Regions from separate parts of the Ensifer sp. EB106-03-01-XG145 genome, predicted to be linked through region 2. Evidence: riboswitches for the same ligand, from Rfam matches in the RefSeq annotation. Region 2 holds a riboswitch; each other region holds the start of a gene.

Region 1 (5,650 bases), 140 kb from region 2:
CAAACCCCTCGGCGCGCATCCGCGCCGCAATCCGCACGGCGCGACCGTTGTCGCCGACCGGGACTGGAAGGATCTGCGAGCCGCTGCTTTGGATGCCGAGGGTTTCGGCAAGCGCCCGATTGGCGAAGGTCCTGAGATCATCGAACTCCGCCCGGCGCCGAGGCTCATCCGCGAGTGTCACAAGAGCCTCGCGGACGGCGGCAGCGATCAGCGGCGATGGCGCCGTGGAATAGATGAAGTTGCGGGCACGGTTGACAAGATAGTCGCAAAGCACGGCGTTTGCGCCAACAAGGGCGCCGGAAACGCCGAGCGCCTTGCCGCAGGTATGGAGCACAACGAGATTCCTTCGGCCTTCCAATTCCGCGGCCAGACCACGGCCGTCGGGTCCGAAAACGCCGGTCGCATGCGCTTCGTCGACCACCAGAAAACCATCATGCCGCGCGGCCAGTGCGGCGAGATCCGCAAGCGGCGCCCGGTCGCCATCCATGGAATAGAGGCTTTCGACGGCGATCCAGGGATGTCCCATGCCGCCGCGCTTGCGCCACGTGCCGATCGCATCGGCAAAGGCGTCGACGTCGTTGTGCTTGACCGCGACCGCGCCGGCCCTGCTTGCGGCGATCCCCTCATGGGCACTCGCATGGATCAGGGCATCGTGGACGATAATGTCGTCGCGCTGCGGCAGCGTCGAAAACAAGGCGGCATTGGCCGCATAGCCGCTGCCGAAGAACAGCGTTCGCTCCACGCCAAAGAACGCTGCCGCCTCCGCCTCCAGCGCCTCATGTTCCGCATGGTTGCCGCGCAACAGCCGCGAACCGCCGGACCCGACCGGCACGCCGCGGTCGATCGCTGAGGCAATTGCGGCCTTCAGACGCGGCGATCCGGCGAGCGCCAGATAGTCGTTCGAGGTGAAGTCGACCCCACTGCCGGAGGCGAGTTCGCGGCGGCGCTCCTTGCGTTCAAGGCCGTGAAGCGTCTTCTCGTAGCGGTGGAGCAAGCCCGCGGTCATTCGGCCGCTTCCGGTTCTGCCGTAGGCGCCATCGGCTTCAGCCCGAGGCGGCGGAAGAGTGCCGCATCGTGATCCTCGCCGGGGTTGTCGGCGGTCAGCAGCGTTTCGCCGACGAAGATCGAATTGGCGCCGGCGAAGAAACAGAGTGCCTGCATCTCGTCGCTCATGTCGGTGCGGCCGGCTGAAAGGCGGACGTGAGACGCGGGCATGAGTATGCGGGCGAGTGCGATGGTGCGGACGAAATCGATCGGATCGACGGGCGCCGCATCGGCAAGCTTCGAGCCTGGGATCGGAATCAGCATGTTGATCGGCACGCTTTCGGGGGGCACCGGCAGATTGGCGAGCGTCACCAGCATCGAGATCCGATCGTCAGCCGTCTCGCCCATGCCGAGAATGCCGCCGGCGCAGACCTTGATGCCGGCCTCGCGGACGTTTGCCAACGTTTCCAGCCGGTCGGCAAAGCTGCGGGTGGTGATGATCTCGCCGTAGAAGCGCTCCGACGTATCGACATTGTGGTTGTAGTAGTCGAGCCCGGCATCTGCGAGCCGCCCGGATTGTTCCGGCGTCAGCATGCCAAGCGTCATGCAGGTCTCTATGCCGAGCGACCGGACGCCGCGGACCATGGCGACGATCGCCTCCATGTCGCGCTCCTTCGGGCTGCGCCAGGCGGCGCCCATGCAATAGCGCGTCGCGCCGCCATCCCTCGCTTTGCGTGCCTCTGCAAGAACCTGTTCGACTTCCATCAGTTTCGACGCTTTCAGCCCCGTCGGGTAGTGCGCCGACTGGCTGCAATAGCCGCAGTCTTCGGCACAGCCGCCGGTCTTGATCGAGAGCAGGCGGCTCATCTGGATGGCATTGGGGTCGAACTGGGCGCGGTGAACGGACTGCGCACGATACAGAAGGTCGTTGAACGACAAATTATAGATTTTTTGCGCGTCGGCCAGATTCCAACCGGTTTTGGCGGGTTTGGTGGCTCCCGAGGTCGGCTCGGTCGATCTGTTTGTATCCAGCATGTTCGTTCACTTCCCTGTTTGCGGCAAAGCAAAATAGATAGAATCCATTATTATCTATAATTTTCACGAGCACCGCATCAAGCAACCACCCAAAAGGAGAGCGCACTCTACTACTTCAATTATAGCGTGCTTTCATACGATTCAACGGATGCGGCGAGAAGGGCAAATGCCGCAACTCTCCGCCTTGGCGGCATCAGCTGATGGCAATGAGAGCAGCCGCCAAATGCCCAGATTTTCGGACCTTGCGCCTCGCACCATCCGCAGATCTCCCGACCGATGCCCGCTACCGACACCACCGAGCCGCAAGAACACATGCCTTTCCAATTTTTATAGATAATTTTCAGCCAAAGAACCGCACGCGAGGTACACGCCGGCAGCCCTTGACAAAATCCGCTCCAGCCGCTCAGTTTGAAGCATTCACCAGGGGTGTCCCGACAAGGGGCTGAGATTCTGCTAGGCGACTTCCGCGGCGCAGTGACCCGTTGAACCTGATCCAGTTCATACTGGCGTAGGGACGGTGCAGACATCGCTGCCGCATTCGCGTTCGCGCGAGCAGATCTCGGCAAGGCGTCCTTCCCTCTCTTCCGGTCCGAACTGGGTCTCCAACAATGGAGCCTCGGCAATGCGTATCTTCATCGCGATTCTGCTTCCTTCAGACCGACGTTCGGCTCGCCGTAGCTGGGCGCATTGACCATGCGCGTCCTGATCAAAGGCGCCGGCGTCGTCGGGCTGACCTTGGCACATGAGCTGATCGGCCGTGGCGTCGAGGTGGCCGTTGCCGAGCGGCAGCCGGACTTCGGCGGGGCGGCGTCGTGGTTTGCCGGCGGCATGCTGGCGCCCTGGTGCGAACGCGAGAGCGCCGAGGAAACGGTGCTGACGCGCGGCATCGGCGCCATCGACTGGTGGGACCGTGCGCTTCCGGGCGAAGTGTCACGCAACGGCACCCTCGTCGTCGCTCCGCCGCGAGACGTCGGCGAACTCAAACGCTTCGCTTCGCGCACGTCCGGCTTCGGATGGCTCGACGGAGAAGCGATCGCGAGACTGGAGCCGGCGCTTGCCGGTCGCTTCCGAGAGGCGTTGTTCTTCCCCGGCGAGGCGCATCTCGACCCGCGCCGGGCGCTTGTCTTGCTGCGGCAAAAGCTCGTCGAGAACGGCGTCGCCTTCATCGGCGAGGCGGATAATAGCAGCGACAGCGATCTGATCGCCGACTGTAGCGGCGCTTCGCGGATCGGCCCCATCGCCGGCCTGCGCGGCGTGCGCGGCGAGATGCTCTATCTGCAGACCGGCGAGGTGGAATTGTCGCGGCCAGTCCGTCTCATCCACCCGCGCATCCCGCTCTACATCGTACCGCGCGGCAATGGTCTGTTCATGTGCGGCGCGACCATGATCGAAACCGACGATGGCGGTCCGATTGCCGCCCGTTCGCTGATGGAATTGCTGAACGCTGCCTATGCGCTTCACCCCGCCTTCGGCGAGGCGCGCCTTCTCGAAACCGGCACCGGCGTCCGGCCGGCCTTTGCCGACAATCTGCCGCGCGTCATGCGCGCCGGAAACACCATCACGCTCAACGGGCTCTATCGCCACGGCTTCCTGCTTTCACCGGCCTTGGCCGAGGAAGCGGCGAACCTTGCCCTTGCCCAGAACCTGAAGGGAGACGCCGCATGAAATTGACCGTCAACGGCGAGGATCACGACCTCACAGTCACGACCCTTGCCGAACTCCTGGCCGCACTCGACTTCGAAGGGGATTGGCTTGCCACCGCCGTCAACGGCGAGCTGGTGCACCGAGCCGACCGCTCGGCCCATTCCCTGAGCGATCGCGACCGGATCGAAATTCTCTCGCCGATGAAAGGAGGCTGAGACGTGCTGACGCTTTATGGACAGGAACTGCGTTCCCGCCTGCTTCTGGGCACCGCCCGCTACCCCTCGCCTGCCGCGCTCGAAGACGCGGTTCGTTCGTCGGCGACCGAGATTGTCACGGTGTCGCTGCGCCGCGAAACCGCCGGCGGCCGTCAGGGCGGCGCTTTCTTCGACCTGATCCGGTCGCTCGGCGTGCACGTGCTGCCCAACACCGCCGGCTGCCACTCGGTGTCGGAGGCGGTGCTGACCGCCAAGATGGCGCGCGAGGTCTTCGGCACCAACTGGATCAAGCTCGAAGTCATCGGCCATCAGGATACGCTTCAGCCCGATGTCTTCGGGCTGGTCGAAGCAGCACGCATCCTTTGCGCCGAAGGCTTCGAGGTCTTCCCCTACACGACCGACGACCTCGTGGTCGGCGAGCACCTCGTCGAGGCCGGATGCAAGGTGCTGATGCCCTGGTGCGCGCCGATCGGCAGCGCCATGGGGCCACAGAACATCCCGGCGCTGCGCGCCATGCGGGCCCATTTTCCGGATATGCCGCTGATCGTCGATGCCGGCATCGGCCGGCCCTCACACGCAACGACAGTGATGGAACTCGGCTTCGACGCGGTTCTGCTCAACACCGCCGTCGCCGGGGCAACGAAACCGGCCCTCATGGCCTCCGCCTTCGCCCGGGCAATCGACGCCGGACTCGACGCCTTCGAGGCGGGCATGCTCGAACCGCGCGATTTTGCCGTTCCCTCCACGCCCGTCATCGGAAAGGCGGTGTTCGCGTGAAACTCGACCCCTTCTACCTCATCGTCGATAGTGCCCAATGGATCGGGCGGCTGGTGCCGCTCGGCGTGAAACTGGTGCAGCTTCGCGTCAAGGACCGTCCGGAAGCAGAGCTTCGTGATGAGATCCGCGCGGCCAAGGCGATCTGTGACCGTCATGGGTGCCAGCTCGTCGTCAACGATTACTGGCGCCTCGCAATCGACGAGGGCTGCGATTTCGTCCATCTCGGCCAGGAGGATCTCGCGGATGCGGATCTTGCCGCAATCCGCGCTTCCGGCCTGAAGCTCGGCCTCAGCACCCACGACGAGAGGGAGCTGGAGACGGCGCTTGCCGCCAAGCCCGACTATGTCGCGCTCGGACCGATCTATCCGACGATCCTCAAGCAGATGAAATGGGATCCGCAGGGGCTGCCGCGCCTCTCCGCCTGGCGGGAGCGCGTCACGCCGCTGCCGCTCGTTGCGATCGGCGGCCTCAATATCGACCGGATTGCCGGCGTCTTCGAGCATGGCGTCGACAGCGCCGCGGTCGTCACCGATATCACGCTGAATGGCGATCCAGAGGGGCGGACGCGGGAGTGGATTGCACGCACGGCGACGTGGCGCTGATCGAGGAAAACAGCGGGATCACCTGACGCCGTGGCTCTGCCTCAGGCAATCGCCAGTTCTGAAAGCCAGGCCGAACCCAGGCCGTGCTTGTCGCAATAGGCGGTAAGCCGGTCGCGCGTTTTGCCGGGCCGGTCGAGACCGAGAAAGCGGGAAGCGTTCCTCCAGAGGATATTCTGCTGGTGCTCGTCGCTGACGCTGGCGAGCGTCAGTTGCTCGACTATTCTCGAAACATAGGCGTTGTAGTCCTTCTCCAGCGCCATCATCGACCAGTCGGTGCCGAACATGAGATGGCGGGCGTCCGGGTCGTAATCATCAAGCCATTCGTCCAACAGCTGCCGGATCTTCGTGTGAAGATTCTTGTCGTCGCTGCTGACCAGTTCGCTGAGATAGCTC
Region 2 (5,650 bases):
CTTCGTCGGCAACGACTACGCCTTCCGCGAATATTTCCGCATGGCGATGCGGGACGGCAAGGCGGAGCATTTCGCCATGGGTACGGTCAGCAAACGGCCGGGCCTTTACATCTCGCGTCGGGTCCAGGGGCAGGACGGCCCGATCGGCGTCGTCGTCGCCAAGCTCGAGTTCGACGATGTGGAAGCGGAGTGGCTCGCTTCCGGCAAGCCTGTCTATGTCACCGACCGGCGCGGCATCGTGCTCATCACCAGTTTCCCGTCCTGGCGCTTCATGACCACCAGAACCATTCCGCGCGACCGGGTGGCCGCGATCCGCGACAGCCTGCAATTCGGCGATGCCTCGCTGCTGCCGCTGCCGTTCCGCGACATCGAGCCGACGAGCGACGGCTCCAGCGAGTTGCGGGCGCTATTGCCCGGCGACAGCGAGCGGCGGTTCCTGCGGGTCGAAACCATGGTTCCGACCACGAACTGGCGGCTGGAGCAACTGGCGCCATTGGATGGTGCGGTCTCGGCGGCAACCCGCGAGGCCCGGCTGATTGCGCTGGCCGTGGTCGTGCCGCTGCTCGCGTTTGCAGCCTTTCTCCTGCGTCGCCGCCAGGCCCTGACCTTGGTTGCGACCAGGGAGCGTGCTGCACGCGATGAACTGGAGCGCCGCGTGGCGGAGCGCACCCATGACTTAAGCCTTGCGCGCGATCATCTCGAAACGGAGATTGCCGACCACAGGCGCACCGGCGAGAAGCTGCAGGCGGTGCAGCAGGAACTGGTTCAGGCAAACCGGCTGGCGATCCTCGGCCAGGTGGCCGCCGGCGTCGCCCACGAGATCAACCAGCCGGTCGCCACGATCCGCGCCTATGCCGACAATGCCCGCACCTTCCTCGACCGGGGGCAGCAGCAAACGGCGGTGGAGAACCTCGCCAGCATCGCGGAACTGACCGAAAGGGTCGGCACGATCACAGACGAGCTCCGCAGCTTCGCCCGCAAGGGCCGCTTCGTCGCCGAGCCGACGCCGATGCGCGAGGTAATCGAGGGCGCTTTGATGCTGCTTCGCAGCCGCTTTGCCGGCCGCATGGATGCAATCATCATCGACCTGCCGGAAAACGGGCTCAGCGTTTACGGCAGCCGCATCCGTCTTGAACAGGTCCTGATCAATCTGCTGCAGAATGCCTTGGAGGCGCTCGGCGAGCGCAGCGATGCCGAGATCCGCGTGCGCTGTGAGGAAGGTCCCTCCGACACCGTCTTGCTTGTCGTTGCCGACAACGGCCCCGGCATCCCACAGCATATCCGCGAGGACCTGTTCACCCCCTTCAACACCTCGAAGGACGAAGGGCTCGGCCTTGGACTCGCCATCTCCCAGGAGATCGTCGCCGACTATGGCGGCGAGATATCAGTCGAAACCAGCGACAAGGGCACCGTCTTCACGGTTCGCCTGAAGAGGGCCTGAGCGATGCAGCCATCCGTCTGCCTCATCGACGACGACAACGATCTGCGCAAGGCGATGAAGCAGACGCTGGAGCTCGCCGGTTTCGACGTCACTTCGCTTGCGAGCGCCGCCGAAGCCTTGGAAACCCTCGACGCGAACTTCGATGGCATTGTCGTCAGTGATATCCGCATGCCCGGCATCGACGGGCTGCAGCTCTTTCGCCGGATCGCTACCTTCGACAAGGACCTGCCGGTCATTCTGGTGACCGGCCACGGCGATATCCCGATGGCAGTTCAGGCGCTGCAGGATGGCGTCTACGACTTCATCCCAAAACCCTTTGCCGCCGACCGGCTGGTGCAAAGCGTGCGGCGCGCGCTGGAAAAGCGACGGCTCGTCATGGAGAACCGCGCGCTGAAACGGGCGGCCGAAACGGCCGGCGACAGCCTGCCGCTGATCGGCCAGACGCCGGTCATGGAGCGCTTGCGCCAGACGATCCGGCACATCGCCGACACGGATGTGGACGTGCTCGTCGCCGGTGAAACCGGCAGCGGCAAGGAGGTGGTCGCGACACTGCTCCACAACTGGAGCCGGCGCCGCAACGGCAATTTCGTGGCGCTGAACTGCGGCGCGCTACCGGAAACGGTGATCGAAAGCGAACTCTTCGGTCACGAACAGGGTGCTTTCACCGGCGCCCTGAAGAAGCGCATTGGTCGGATCGAGCATGCGAGCGGCGGCACGCTCTTCCTCGACGAGATCGAAGCGATGCCGCCGGCGACCCAGGTCAAGATGCTGCGCGTACTCGAAGCCCGCGAGATCACGCCACTCGGCACCAATCAGGTGCGCCCCGTCGATATCAGGGTCATCGCGGCTGCCAAGATCGATCTCGGCGATCCGGCGCAGCGCGGGGACTTTCGTGAAGATCTCTACTTCAGATTGAACGTCGTGATCCTGTCGATCCCGCCGCTGCGCGAGCGCCGCGATGATATCCCGCTGCTCTTTTCGCACTTCCTGACGCGGGCGGCGGAGCGCTTCAAGCGCGACGTGCCTCACGTCTCGCCGGCAGTGCAGCAACACCTGATGACCCATGCTTGGCCCGGCAATGTGCGCGAACTCTCACATTTTGCCGAACGCGTGGCGCTCGGCGTCGAAGGCCCGCTGGGACAGCCGGTTGCGCCAGCAGAACAGCCGGGTTTCGCGCTACCGGAACGGCTCGAACGCTACGAGGCAGAGATCCTGAAGGAAGTGCTTCGCGCCCAGCGCGGCGACGTCAAGGCGACGATCGAGGCGCTCGGTATTCCGCGCAAGACATTCTACGACAAGCTCCAGCGCCACGGCATCAACCGAGCCGACTATGCGGAGCGCGGCGTTCCGGAAAAATCCGGCAGCTAACTCTCGTCAGCGGCCAAAATACACCCAAAAATTGCATCTTCGTCGACGTGCGAATTCGCGCTTGACGACCCGTGCCGTTCGATGGCTATCTCTTGGGCATTCACCAGGGGGGTCCCGCAAGGGGCTGAGATTCTGCTGGATGGCCGGCTTACCGGCTGTGGCGCAGTGACCCGTTGAACCTGATCCAGTTCATACTGGCGTAGGGACGGTGCAGATATCGAAGCCAGGATTCCGTGCGTCCAGCACCTGGCGGAGCGTCTTTCATCCTTCCGGCATCAGAACTGGGTCTCCAATCGCAAACTTGGAGCCTCGTCATGAATATTGCCACAAAGCCCACCCCTCTCACGGTCACCCAAGGCCCGCTTCCCGCCTCCCGCAAGGTCCACAAATCAGGCATCCTCCACCCGGATATCCGCGTGCCGATGCGCGAGATCGCGCTGCACCCGACCTCCGGCGAGCCGCCGGTTACCGTCTACGATTCCTCCGGCGCCTATACCGCCGACGATGCGGAGATCAGCATCGAGGCGGGGCTGCCGCGACTCCGTCGCAACTGGATCGTCGGGCGCGGCGACGTGGAAACCTACGAGGGGCGCATCGTCCGTCCTGAAGACAACGGTTTTGCCAGCGGCGACCGGCTGACGCCGACCTTCCCGTTCCAGCACGCGCCGCTCAAGGCGACTGGCGGCAAGGCGGTAACGCAGCTTGCCTACGCCCGCGCCGGCATCATCACGCCGGAGATGGAGTTCGTGGCGATCCGCGAGAACCTCGGCCGCGATGCGGCACGCGCGATAGCTCGCGACGGCGAAAGCTTCGGCGCCCATATCCCCGACCATGTGACACCGGAGTTCGTGCGCCAGGAAATCGCCAGCGGCAGAGCGATCCTGCCCGCCAACATCAACCATCCGGAATCCGAGCCGATGATCATCGGGCGGAACTTCCTGGTGAAAATCAACGCCAATATCGGCAACTCCGCTGTCACCTCGTCGATGGCCGAGGAGGTCGAGAAGATGGTCTGGGCGACGCGCTGGGGCGCCGATACGGTTATGGACCTTTCGACCGGACGCAACATCCACAACATCCGCGAATGGCTCATCCGCAATTCACCGGTGCCGATCGGCACCGTGCCGCTCTACCAGGCTCTGGAAAAGGTCAATGGCATTGCCGAGGACCTCAACTGGGAGGTCTATCGCGACACGCTGATCGAGCAGGCCGAACAGGGCGTCGATTATTTCACCATCCATGCTGGCGTACGCCTGCACTACATCCCGCTCACCGTCGATCGCGTCACCGGCATCGTCTCCCGCGGCGGCTCGATCATGGCCAAGTGGTGTCTGCATCACCACAAGGAAAGCTTCCTCTACGAGCATTTCGAGGAGATCTGCGACATCTGCCGCGCCTATGACGTCTCCTTCTCGCTCGGCGACGGCCTGCGCCCCGGCTCGATCGCCGACGCCAACGACGCCGCGCAATTCGCCGAACTGGAGACGCTCGGCGAACTTACGAAGATCGCCTGGGCCAAGGATTGTCAGGTGATGATCGAAGGCCCCGGCCACGTGCCGATGCACAAGATCAAGGAGAACATGGACAAGCAGCTTGCCGTCTGCGGCGAGGCGCCGTTCTACACGCTCGGCCCGCTGACGACCGACATCGCACCGGGCTACGATCACATCACCTCCGGCATCGGCGCTGCGATGATCGGCTGGTTCGGCACCGCCATGCTCTGCTACGTCACGCCGAAGGAACACCTGGGCCTGCCCGACCGCAACGACGTCAAGGTCGGCGTCATCACCTACAAGATCGCCGCCCACGCCGCCGATCTCGCCAAGGGCCACCCGGCCGCACAGGTGCGCGACGACGCGCTGTCGCGCGCCCGCTTCGAGTTCCGCTGGGAGGACCAGTTCAACCTCTCCCTCGACCCGGAGACGGCCCGCAACTTCCACGACGAGACGCTGCCGAAGGAGGCGCACAAGGTCGCGCATTTCTGCTCGATGTGCGGCCCGAAGTTCTGCTCGATGCGGATCTCGCACGACATCCGCGCCGAGGCACAGAAGGAGGGGCTGGAGGCAATGGCCGCGAAATACCGCGAGGGTGGCGACCTCTATATGCCGGTCGCTGAGGTCGAAGCTCAGAGTTAAAGCGCACACGTCGGGAGGGACGCCTCGTAGTCCCTTCCGACGGCAAGGCGGATGCTGGGCCCTGGGGGAATAGCTTGCTCCCTTATCGGTTGAACGATATGTAAGGTTCACGCAAAAGTCGCCGCCGGCGGACCCGTCATTCACGCCAAGCTGCTGTCCTCTGCGGCGCTCTTGCAGGACGACGAAAATAACGCCGTTTACGAGGAGAATGACTTGAGGACACGCCTGCTGAGACTGACGGCCCTGTCGATAGGCGGCCTTGTGGCACTCGCTGGAGTTCTGCCACGCCTTAACGACAGCGGGAGTTTTGCCACGGGTTTTTCCTGGATTTCCGCCGCCCATGCGGACGACGATGTCGGCGTCGGGAATGGTGAAAATGGCACTGATGGCAGCGACCAAGGTGGCGAAAACGTCGGGAGCGGCGGAAGCAACGGCACAGAGGGTGGTGGCGATGGGGGTGGCGGCGATGGGGGGGGTGGCGGCGATGGGGGTGGTGGCGATTGGGGCACCGGTGACGGCAGCGGCGTAGGCGGCGTTCCCGGCGGTACCGGCGCAGGCGGCGGAGGTGCTGCCGTCATCGACAGCGATAGCCACAGCGAGCCCCACTCATCCTTGCGCGACTCACGGGATTACGGACCAAGCGGCAAGGTCTGGCACGGCGGCAGCAATTTCCTTAACCTTTTCCGCCAGACGCCGGAAAGGCGCT
Region 3 (5,650 bases), on a different contig from region 2:
CTTCCGGATCCGTTGCCAGACGTCTGAGGATGAGAAGCAGGACGCCGGTCATGGCGATCTGCAGGCCGGACAGCGCGATGGCGCGTGGCGGATCGAAATCGAAGCGCAGCGCCTGATAGATCGCGACCTCGATGGTGCTGGCAGCGGGCCCGCCGCCAAGCGTCAGCACGAGCGTGAAGCTGGTGGCGCAGAGCATGAAGACGAGGCCGGCCGCGCCCGGCAACAGGCCGCGCAGGACGGGCCATTCGATGAAGCGGAAGAGCGCTCGGGAGGGCATGCCGAGATTGGCAGCGCTGCGCCAGTATTCGGCGGGAATGCGCTCGAGGCCGGCCAGGAACAGGCGCGCCGCAAGCGGCATGTTGAAGAAGACATGGGCAAGCAGGATGCCGAACAGGCCATAGATGCTGATCGGTTGCTCGAGGCCGAGCCAGCGCAGGCCGGAATTGAGGAAGCCCTGGCGTCCCCAGATCTCGATCAGCCCGAGTGCGCCGACGAGAACGGGCAGGCCGAGCGGCAGCGCCATCAGCCGCAACAGCCAGATCCGGCCGAAGAAACGCGGCCGCCGCGCCAGCGCCCGCGCCACCGGTATCGCGAAGAGCACGGACAGCAGAGTGGAAAGGCTTGCCTGCAGCAGCGTGAAGCGGGTGACGCGCCAGATATAGGCGTCGAACAGAGTGCCTTCGTCCGTGCCGCCGGTTTGGGCGAGCAAGGCGGCGATCGCCAGGCCGACGAAGAGCAGGAAGGCGCCGAGGCAAATCGCCCCGGCGACAACAGTCATGCGGTTTTCGCGAAGTGCGAACAATCCGGCCTCAGTTCTTGCTCATGGCAGCAAGCCACTCGTCGATCCAGGCCTTGCGGTTCTTCGCGACCTCTTCCGATGGCAGCAGGAAGGTCTTCTCCGGGTTGACCAGCTTGTTGAAGGCGTCCGGCAGCGGCTCCTTGGTTGCTGCGACCGGCATCATCCAGTTGGTTGTCGGAATGATCGATTGGAATTCCGGACCGGTCATGAACGCGAGGAACTGCTTTGCCAGTTCCGGCTCCTTGGCACTCTTGGTCATGCCGGCGACTTCGATCTGGATGTAGTGACCTTCCGAGAAGGTGGCCGCCTGGTAGCGCTCGGTGTTCTCAGCGACCATGTGGTAGGCGGGCGAGGTGGTGTAGGAGAGCACCATCGGCGCTTCGCCCTTGGTGAAGAGGCCATAGGCTTCCGACCAGCCGGGGGTGACGGTCAGAACACGGTCCTTGAGCTTCGCCCAGGCAGCACCCGCCTCGTCGCCATAGACCGCCTTGACCCAAAGCAGCAATCCGAGGCCCGGCGTCGAGGTGCGCGGGTCCTCGATGACGATCTTCTGCGACGCGTCGCCTTCGACCAGTTCCTTGAGGCTCTTCGGCGGTGTCTTCAGCGTCTCGGTGTCGTAGACGACGGCGAAATGGCCGTAGTCATAGGGCAGGAAGGTGTCGTCGGAGAAGTTGCCGGGCACCTTCAGGTCCTTCGCTTCGATGCCATGCGGTGCGAAGAAGCCCGTTGCCTTTGCTTCCGCCACGAGGTTGGTGTCGAGACCGAGCACGATGTCGGCCTTCGAGGCAGCACCCTCGAGCTTTAGGCGCGTCAAGAGTTCGACGCCATCGGCAACACCGACATAGTTGACCTTGCATTCGCAGGTCTTTTCGAAGGCTTCCGCCACCTTGGCGCCCGGCCCCCATTCGGTGATGAAGCTTTCATAGGTGTAGACGGTCAGCGTCTTGTCGGCAGCGGCGGCATAACCGGTGAAAACAAGGCTTGCGCTTGCGGCCAGCGCTAGCCGGCTAAGTATTTTGAGCTGTGATGAATTGGACATGCGAAGCACCTCTCCCAAAGTTCGTTGTTGCACGGGAAAAGGGCGTATCGGTGCGATCGCGTCTAATCCCTCCGCCGGTATGAGCCGGATCAGGTTCCGCGGGTTGGCGTTTTGACGCCTCTCAGCCTCCGGCCGCCATGCGGTCGGGAGGCACCCCGTTAGAGCGGCAAGAGATTTACCGCTGCGGCGGCTCCATGGCAAGCGGTGTTTGGAATGGGCGACGCATGGGGCGAGCCCATTTTCTGTCGGGCGTTTTCGCCAACCGGCAACTGCGCTATGACACCATCACGCTTGGCCGCAAGGAGGAAATCCCATGCCAGATATGCTAGTTCGACTTTATGCCCTTCCGGCAGAGCCCCAGTCGCGGCTTGGTTCAGGCATCAGCATCCGTCGCGCCATGGCGCCGGAACGCCGTCTGGTGGTCTCCTGGATCGAAAAGACGTTTGGCGCCGGCTGGGCAGGCGAAGCGGAAGCTGCCTTCTCCTCGACCCCGACACGCATGCACGTCGCGGTGCGCGACGAAAAGATCGTCGGCTTTGCCTGCCACGACGTGACAGCGCTCGGCTTCTTCGGCCCAACCGGCGTCGATGAAGGTATGCGTGGGCAGGGCATCGGCGAGGCGCTGCTGCTTGCAAGCCTGACGGCGATGCGCGAGGCGGGCTACGGCTATGCGGTCATCGGTGGCGTCGGCCCGGCGAAGTTCTACGAGCGCGTGGCCGGCGCGATCGAAATTCCCGATTCAACACCCGGGATCTATGCCGGCATGCTATTCCCGGAACCGGTGCCGGAAGGACACTGACGGCTTCGGCAAATTGCTGCGATCGCAGCGGTTTGCGGTTTTCTTCGTTTTCCTTCCGCGATCCTTTGCGCTATGGGCATTGCCATGGCTCGATCGACCTTCACCATATTGCTTGGCGGCGCCCTCTCGGTGACCAGCCGGCTGACAGAGCAGCTCAGCGGCAGCCGCTTCGTTGCCGCTGACGGCGGCATGCGCCATGCCCGCTTGCTCGGCGTCGTGCCGGATGTCTGGGTCGGCGATTTCGATTCGACCGAAGACGCCCTGCTGTCCGAGTTCGCCTCCGTTCCACGCGAGCCCTACCCGGCGGCAAAGGCTGCGACGGATGGCGAGATCGCGGTCGAGGCTGCGTTGTCCCGCGGCGCTGATCGGCTGATCTTTGCCGGCGCGCTTGGCGGCAGCCGCAGCGACCATGCCTTCCTGCACCTGCTGCAGGCCGCAGCGCTTGCCGAGCGCGGGCTTTCGGTGCTGATGACCTCGGGCGAGGAAGAAGCCTACCCGCTGCTGGCAGGCACGCTCGATCTCGACCTGCCGAAAGGTTGTCTCTTTTCCGTGCTGGGATTGACCGAGCTGACCGGCCTTTCGATCGTCAATGCGCGCTATCCGCTTGACGATTTCACCCTGCCGTTCGGATCGTCCCGAACCGTTTCCAACGTTGCGGAGGGTCCCCTTCGCTTCAGCCTCAAGAGCGGACGCGCCATCGTGCTTGCCCGCCCCTATGATCTTTCCGGAGCCTGAGCCTTGGCGCCCCCAATTCTGAAACTCGACGATATCTTCTTGACCTTCGGCGGCGCGCCGCTGCTTGCCGGTGCCAATCTGCAAGTGGAACCGGGCGATCGCATCTGCCTTGTCGGGCGCAATGGCTCGGGCAAGTCGACCTTGATGAAGATCGCCGCGGGCCTTTCAGAGGCACAGTCGGGCGAGGTGTTCCGCCATCCCTCAGCGACCATCCGCTATCTGCACCAGGCGCCGGATTTCGACGGCTACGACACGGTGCAGGCCTATGCCGAAGCCGGTCTCGGCCCGAGCGACGATCCCTATCGCGTCGCCTACCTGCTGCAGCATCTGGGCCTGACCGGCGAAGAAGACCCGACGCGCCTTTCGGGCGGTGAGGCGCGCCGTGCGGCATTGGCGCGCGTCATGGCGCCGGAACCTGACATCCTGCTGCTTGACGAACCGACCAACCATCTCGACCTGCCGACGATCGAATGGCTGGAAGATGAGCTTACCCGCAGCCGTTCGGCGCTGGTGCTGATCTCGCACGACCGGCGCTTTCTGGAGAAGGTCTCGACGGCGACCGTCTGGCTCGATCGTGGCCAGTCGCGCCGGCTCGATCGCGGCTTTGCCCATTTCGAGGCCTGGCGCGACGAGGTGCTGGAGGCTGAGGAACTGGAGCAGCACAAGCTCGGCAAGGCGATCGAGCGCGAGGAGCATTGGCTGCGTTATGGCGTGACGGCCCGGCGCAAGCGCAACATGCGCCGTCTCGGCGAGCTGCAGAGCATGCGGGCGGTCTATCGTGGCCACAAGGGGCCGCAGGGGACCGTGCAGGCGACGGCAGCCGATGCCAAGGAATCCGGCAAGCTGGTGATCGAGGCGGAGAAGATCAGCAAGGCCTATGGTGACCGCACCATCGTCGCGCCCTTCTCGATCCGCGTGCATCGCGGCGACCGCATCGGTCTCGTCGGCCCGAACGGTGCGGGCAAGACGACGCTCCTCAAGATGCTGACCGGGCAGATCGAGCCGGACACAGGCACCGTCAAGCTCGGCACCAACCTCGAAATGGCGACGCTCGACCAGAAGCGCGAAGACCTCAACCTGGACGATACGCTGGCCCATTACCTGACCGACGGGCGCGGCGACAACCTGCTTGTCAACGGTGAGCAGCGCCACGTTACCGGCTACATGAAGGATTTCCTGTTCCAGCCGGAACAGGCGCGCACGCCGATCCGCGAGCTCTCGGGTGGCGAGCGCGCTCGGCTGATGCTGGCGCGCATCCTTTCGCGGGCGACCAATCTTCTGATCCTCGACGAGCCGACCAACGACCTCGACATCGAGACGCTGGACCTCTTGCAGGAGATCGTCGCCGGCTTTGCCGGAACGGTCATCCTCGTCAGCCACGACCGCGACTTTCTCGATCGTACGGTCACCTCGACGATCGCGCCGGCAAACCCGGAGGAGCCGGATGGCCGCTGGATCGAGTATGCCGGCGGCTATTCCGACATGATGGCGCAGCGCAAGGGCGCGATTGAAGAGAAGCGCAAGGCAGAGAAGGCGGAAAAGGCCAAAGCCGACGCCGCTGCACCCGCCGCCGATGCGCCGAAGGCCGCCAAGGGCAAGCTTTCCTACAAGCAGAAATTCGCGCTCGAAAACCTGCCGAAGGAGATCGCCAAGGCAGAGGCCGATGCCGCCAAGCGCGAAGAAAAGATGGCTGATCCCAAGCTTTTCACAAAAGATCCAAACGCCTTTGCGAAGCTCGCGCAGGAACTGGAGAAGCTTCGTGCGGATCTCGCCCGCATGGAGGAGGAATGGCTGGAGCTCGAAATGCTGCGCGAGGAGCTCGAAGGCTAGCCGCAACCAGGGGCGTGTTGAACGGCGTCAGGGGATATGATAAGAAAAGCTTATTATATCATTTGTGAACGATCCTGATGCCCTTCAAACTTGAATCCGAAACCATCGGAATGCTGCTCACGGATGTCTCGCGCCTTTTGCGCGGGGCTTTCGACCGCAAGGTCAATGCCATGGATCTGGGCATCACGCCCGGCGAAGCGCGCACATTGATCCAGGTGGTGCTGAAAGAGGGTATCAAACAGGCCGAAATCGCCACCCGCATGGGCATCGAGCCGATGACGCTTTCGGCCTATCTCGACCGGCTGGAGGCGATGGGCCTTGTTGCCCGCGTGCCGGATCCGGCGGATCGCCGCGCCAAGAACGTCGTCATCACCGAGAAGGCCGGTCCGCTGCTCACCGAGCTGATGACGGGGCTCAGGGAGATGATGAACGCCTATACTGCCGGGCT

The links. A riboswitch is a leader RNA that binds a small molecule or an ion and turns the genes downstream of it on or off. The one in region 2 is predicted to bind thiamine pyrophosphate.
Region 1: it holds a riboswitch for thiamine pyrophosphate, as region 2 does, so the genes downstream of both, thiO (glycine oxidase ThiO) here and thiC (phosphomethylpyrimidine synthase ThiC) in region 2, are expected to answer to the same signal.
Region 3: it holds a riboswitch for thiamine pyrophosphate, as region 2 does, so the genes downstream of both, thiB (thiamine ABC transporter substrate binding subunit) here and thiC (phosphomethylpyrimidine synthase ThiC) in region 2, are expected to answer to the same signal.

Annotation. Positions count from the first base shown of each region.
Region 1 covers NZ_JBYTEC010000002.1:235,961-241,610, reverse strand. The annotation lists gene AC3WWH_RS09690 (8-amino-7-oxononanoate synthase) at 1-1,006, opposite strand, end outside; gene bioB (biotin synthase BioB) at 1,003-2,019, opposite strand; TPP riboswitch at 2,432-2,552, shown strand; gene thiO (glycine oxidase ThiO) at 2,713-3,684, shown strand; gene thiS (sulfur carrier protein ThiS) at 3,681-3,878, shown strand; gene AC3WWH_RS09670 (thiazole synthase) at 3,882-4,655, shown strand; gene AC3WWH_RS09665 (thiamine phosphate synthase) at 4,652-5,257, shown strand; gene AC3WWH_RS09660 (amidohydrolase family protein) at 5,299-5,650, opposite strand, start outside.
Region 2 covers NZ_JBYTEC010000002.1:372,588-378,237, reverse strand. The annotation lists gene AC3WWH_RS10340 (sensor histidine kinase) at 1-1,441, shown strand, start outside; gene AC3WWH_RS10335 (sigma-54-dependent transcriptional regulator) at 1,445-2,809, shown strand; TPP riboswitch at 2,905-3,033, shown strand; gene thiC (phosphomethylpyrimidine synthase ThiC) at 3,124-4,944, shown strand; gene AC3WWH_RS10325 (hypothetical protein) at 5,158-5,650, shown strand, end outside.
Region 3 covers NZ_JBYTEC010000003.1:209,189-214,838, reverse strand. The annotation lists gene thiP (thiamine/thiamine pyrophosphate ABC transporter permease ThiP) at 1-778, opposite strand, end outside; gene thiB (thiamine ABC transporter substrate binding subunit) at 810-1,838, opposite strand; TPP riboswitch at 1,888-2,006, opposite strand; gene AC3WWH_RS11650 (GNAT family N-acetyltransferase) at 2,152-2,637, shown strand; gene AC3WWH_RS11645 (thiamine diphosphokinase) at 2,722-3,372, shown strand; gene AC3WWH_RS11640 (ABC-F family ATP-binding cassette domain-containing protein) at 3,376-5,202, shown strand; gene AC3WWH_RS11635 (MarR family winged helix-turn-helix transcriptional regulator) at 5,280-5,650, shown strand, end outside.